2 regions of the Pseudoalteromonas sp. APC 3893 genome follow, and region 1 is predicted to be linked to the other one. Evidence: predicted binding sites of a transcription regulator. Region 1 holds the regulator's gene; the other holds the start of a gene.
What was found. The regulator FliA, encoded in region 1, starts transcription of late flagellar genes. The targets are predictions, from matches to a motif close to CTAAAGNTNNNNNNNNNNNNGCCGATA.
Positions count from the first base shown of each region.

Region 2: the regulator FliA is predicted to act here: its motif matches at 1,213-1,239, upstream of pomA (flagellar motor protein PomA).

Region 1 covers NZ_JASDCD010000003.1:227,878-230,286, forward strand. The annotation lists gene QMA12_RS07080 (protein phosphatase CheZ) at 1-242, opposite strand, end outside; gene cheY (chemotaxis response regulator CheY) at 259-642, opposite strand; gene QMA12_RS07090 (RNA polymerase sigma factor FliA) at 683-1,393, opposite strand; gene QMA12_RS07095 (MinD/ParA family protein) at 1,420-2,280, opposite strand; gene flhF (flagellar biosynthesis protein FlhF) at 2,273-2,409, opposite strand, start outside.
Region 2 covers NZ_JASDCD010000007.1:178,734-181,142, reverse strand. The annotation lists gene QMA12_RS11215 (flagellar motor protein MotB) at 1-379, opposite strand, end outside; gene pomA (flagellar motor protein PomA) at 382-1,149, opposite strand; gene QMA12_RS11205 (exodeoxyribonuclease VII small subunit) at 1,452-1,694, shown strand; gene ispA ((2E,6E)-farnesyl diphosphate synthase) at 1,698-2,409, shown strand, end outside.

The sequences.
Region 1 (2,409 bases):
TGCTTTGCGTCAGGAATTGCATCAGTTGTTAAGTCTGAGAGCCGCGTATCGAGTTCAAAATTCTTTAGCGCGTCATGAAGTTGGCGGGTTAATTTACCAACTTCAGCAAAAAGTTCTGATTGCTCTTTTGTCGCCGCATCAAGGATGAGCTGATCAGCTTTGTCTTGCTCACCGTTTTCAAGGTGAACAACAAGCTGACGGGCTTGTTCTAAAGTGATCTGAGGCGCAGCAGGTGCTGACATAAGCCTCTCCTATTAATTAGCCTAGGCGCTCAAACACTTTTTCCAATTTGGTTTTAAGTGTTGCAGCAGTAAAAGGTTTTACGATGTAGCCATTAACGCCGGCTTGAGCAGCAGCAACAATTTGTTCTTTTTTAGCTTCTGCCGTTACCATCAGCACAGGGATATGTTTAAGCGTGTCATCAGCTCTGATTGCACGTAATAAATCAATACCTTGCATACCTGGCATATTCCAATCAGTCACTACGAAATCAAATTCTTGATTTTGTAGCATTGGTAAAGCTGTTGAACCATCATCAGCTTCTTGCACATTAGTAAAACCTAAATCTCTTAACAGATTTTTGATAATACGTCTCATCGTCGAAAAATCATCAACAACAAGAATTTTCATGTTTTTATCCAAAACATCCTCCGGTGAGGTCTGAACCTATATTTACTTACTTCTAATTTATCCAGTCATTGATTTTTGCTTTTAGCTTAATCATCGCCTGACCATGTATCTGGCTCACACGCGACTCGCTAACATCGAGTATGTGCCCAATTTCTTTTAAATTCATTTCATCGTTGTAATAGAGCGAAAGAACAAGGCCGTCACGCTCTGGTAGCGACTTAATTGCTGCTAACAAGGATTCATTAAAACGTTCATTCTTAACGTTATTAAAGGGCTTGTCCAGTGCTAAGTCTTGCCCAACTGGGGTTATAACATCTTCATCAACCCCTAAGTCTTCGATACCCAGAACTTTGCTTGAGTTTACATCACTTAGAATATGATGGTACTCATCTAGCGTAATATCAAGTTTTTCAGCAACTTCACTATCTTTAGGCTCACGATTATATTTACTTTCTAGTTCTGTAATTGCTTCTGCAACCATACGGCTATTGCGATGTACTGAACGAGGGGCCCAATCACCACGGCGCATTTCATCAAGCATTGCACCACGAATGCGAATACCTGCAAAGGTCTCAAAACTGGCACCTTTTGCAGCATCAAAGTTTTTCGACGCTTCAATTAAACCTATCATGCCTGATTGAATTAAATCATCTAGCTGTACACTCGGTGGGAAACGTGCAATTAGATGACACGCCACTTTCTTCACCAGCGACGCGTGCTTTTCAACTATTGCATTTAAATTTGCTGTGGATTGATAGCCCATCGCTTTGCTCACCGATGCTGTCATAGTTAGCCGTTTACTAATTTTTCTATGAAAAACTCTAAATGGCCTGATGGTTGATTAGGTATTGGCCATTTAACTGCTTTTGTCGCCAAAGTTTTAAAAGCAACTGCCGCTGGAGAATTTGGAAATAATTCAACAATTACTTTTTGGCGGCGGGTAGATTTACGCATGTTTTCATCGTAAGGAACGGTAGCAACCAACTCCATAGAGACATCTAAAAATCGGTCAGTTACTTTAGATAATTTAGCAAATAGTTCATGGCCTTCACGCATGCTACGCACCATATTAGCAACTATTTTAAATTTATAAACACCATGCTCACGACTAAGGACCTTTATGAGGGCATAAGCATCGGTGATTGAGGTGGGTTCGTCGCATACAACAACCATAACATCTTGTGCTGCACGGGAAAAACTCAACACCATATCAGAAATACCAGCAGCGGTATCAACAATTAAAATATCAAATTCAGTGTTTAACTCGCTAAAAGCACGGATAAGACCAGCATGCTCAGATGGCGATAATTCCACCATGCTTTGTGAGCCGGACGTTGCGGGAACTATTTTTATCCCTGCGGGGCCTTCGACTAAAATTTCATCTAACTCGCATTCACCCGATAAAACATGGGATAAGTTACGCTCAACACGTAAACCTAGCATCACATCACAATTTGCTAAACCTAAATCGGCATCCAGTACTAAAACTCTATTGCCTAGCTGGCCAAGCGCGATTGCAGTGTTTAATGACACGTTGGTTTTACCAACTCCGCCTTTACCACCGGTAACAGCGATAACTTTTACACCGTTATTATTGTTTTGACTCATTTTTCGCAGGCCACTTGCTTGATCTAATACTGTGTTAATCATACATCCCTACTGTGCTTGACGCCACTGCTTGACGTCGTGAATGTTGTGCTTTTGTTCTTTTTAAATACAATTGTTCAGCTTTTTTTACTAATTTTTCTGAATTAGCGACACGAATGTCCTCAGGAACAC
Region 2 (2,409 bases), on a different contig from region 1:
CACCACCACGTTTATTACCACGCTGCTCTTGACGACCACCCGCTGAACTTTCATCCCCAGCTTGAAACTCAAGCATTTGCTGTGTCATTTCAACAGTTTGCTGTTGAATGGTCTCAATTGGTGTAGGCTCTGGTTTACCTGGGGTAAATTCCATTGCTATCACGGAGGTTCCTTTAGGAATATCTTTAACTTCTATTTTGTTTTGCACACCAAAAGCAAACTTCATCGAGCCAGCTATTTGTTTGAACTTAAGCACATCCATTTCTGAAAATGCGAGCAAGAGTACAAAGAAACACATTAATAATGACATCAAATCAGCAAATGTGCCCATCCAAGCAGGTAAACCTGGAGGTGGACATTTACACTCTTGCTCAGACATGCTTACTCCTCGGTATCCACATTGCGTTTAGACTCAGCAAGGTAGTTTTTCAAAATACCTTCTATTACTTTTGGATTTTGACCATCTTGAATTCCCAGTACGGCATCTAGAATAAGTCGCTGATTCATTGCTTCTTCTTCTTTACGCAGCTCTAATTTAACTTGGATAGGAATGGCGATAACATTAGCTAAAAAGGCGCCGTATAAAGTCGTTAATAATGCAACAGCCATTGCAGGACCTATCGCTTTAGGATCATCCATGTTTGAAAGCATAGCCACCAAACCGATTAATGTACCAATCATACCCATTGCGGGAGCAATATCTGCCAGTGCTTTAAATAAGCCCGCGCCGGATTCATGACGTGTGGTAGTAAGCGAAATATCTTTTTGTAAAGTCGCACGTACTACATCGGCATCATGTCCATCAACTAGCATATCAACCCCTTTGCGCATAAATGCATTGGGTATTTCAGCTTCTTCTAGGGCTAAAAAACCGCCTTTGCGCGCTGAATCTGCCAGCTCTACCGCTTTTTCAATCAACTCTTCTGGGGATTCAATTTTAAACATGAACGCTTTAGCGCACACTTTACCAATACCTAAAAATTGACCCATTGTGTAGTTTGACAATACGATAAAAATCGAGCCACCAAATACAATGACAACTGATGGCGTATTATAAAACATAGCAACTTCACCGTTACTACTTTGCACCATCGACATCACGATTAAGCCAATTGCTCCGAGAATACCTATAATGGTTGCTAAATCCACTTACCCCTCCAGAGGAATTGCTATTTTGCTACTTAAGGTAACAAACTTTTATTATTAACTGCTTATCGGCAAAACATTGAATTACTTAAATCATTTAGTTAAATAAATGATTTAAGTTTACTGCCTATTATAGTGTCATTCTAATCAAACTGCCCCAACCCGCAAGGGTTAACCCTAGGTTCAGCTAATTAAAATGTCGCCATAAAACGAAAATACATAAAAAAAATGCATCAGTCTTTGACCTAGTTTAGCATTCCCCCTAAAATTGGCCTCACATTTATCTCATCTAAGTAAAATCCACTATGGCGACTAAAAAACCTGAAAACTTGAGCTTCGAGCAAGCACTTGAAGAATTAACCGTAATCGTCACAGACATGGAGCAAGGTGATTTATCGCTTGAACAATCATTAAAACAGTTTGAACGCGGAATAGCATTAGCAAATGCATCGTCTAATAAGCTCCAACAAGCAGAACAAAAAGTGGCTATTTTAATGGGTAATGACCCACAGTCAGCGTTAAGCAATTTTAATAATAATATGGAATAGTCGGTGCTAATAAAACAACAGATAAAATCTGCTCGACAAGATGTTGAAGCAACACTAAATCAATATTTTTCGCAGCCTCTTGATACAGAAGATAGCATTAAAGAAGCCACTCACTATGGTATTTTAAATGGTGGTAAACGTATACGTCCTTTTCTTGTTTATGCCACAGGAGAAATGCTTGGTGCAAACAAACAAGATTTAGACATCCTTGCGGCTGCAATTGAGTGCATTCATAGTTACTCATTGGTTCATGATGACTTACCCGCAATGGATGATGATGAACTTCGCCGAGGTAGACCTACTTGCCATATAGTTTATGGTGAAGCACATGCTATTTTAGCTGGTGATGCCTTACAAACATTAGCGTTTGATTTAATCGCGAATCATGAATTCAAAATACCTGCGAACCAACAAGTAAAAATGATTGCCGCATTAAGTAAAGCTTCAGGTATTGAAGGTATGGTAGGCGGACAAGCGTTGGATATAGCAGCTACGGATCAAGCAATTAATTTAGCTGCTCTTGAGAGAATCCATAAACTTAAAACAGGTGCATTATTAAACTGTGCAATAACGTTTGGAGCATTAAGCGCACCGAGTGTTAATGAGCAAACGCTAGCGCAATTGACAATATTTGGCAATGCTATTGGCTTGGCTTTTCAGGTACAGGACGATATTCTTGATGTCGAAGGTGACACCTTCACTCTAGGAAAACCAC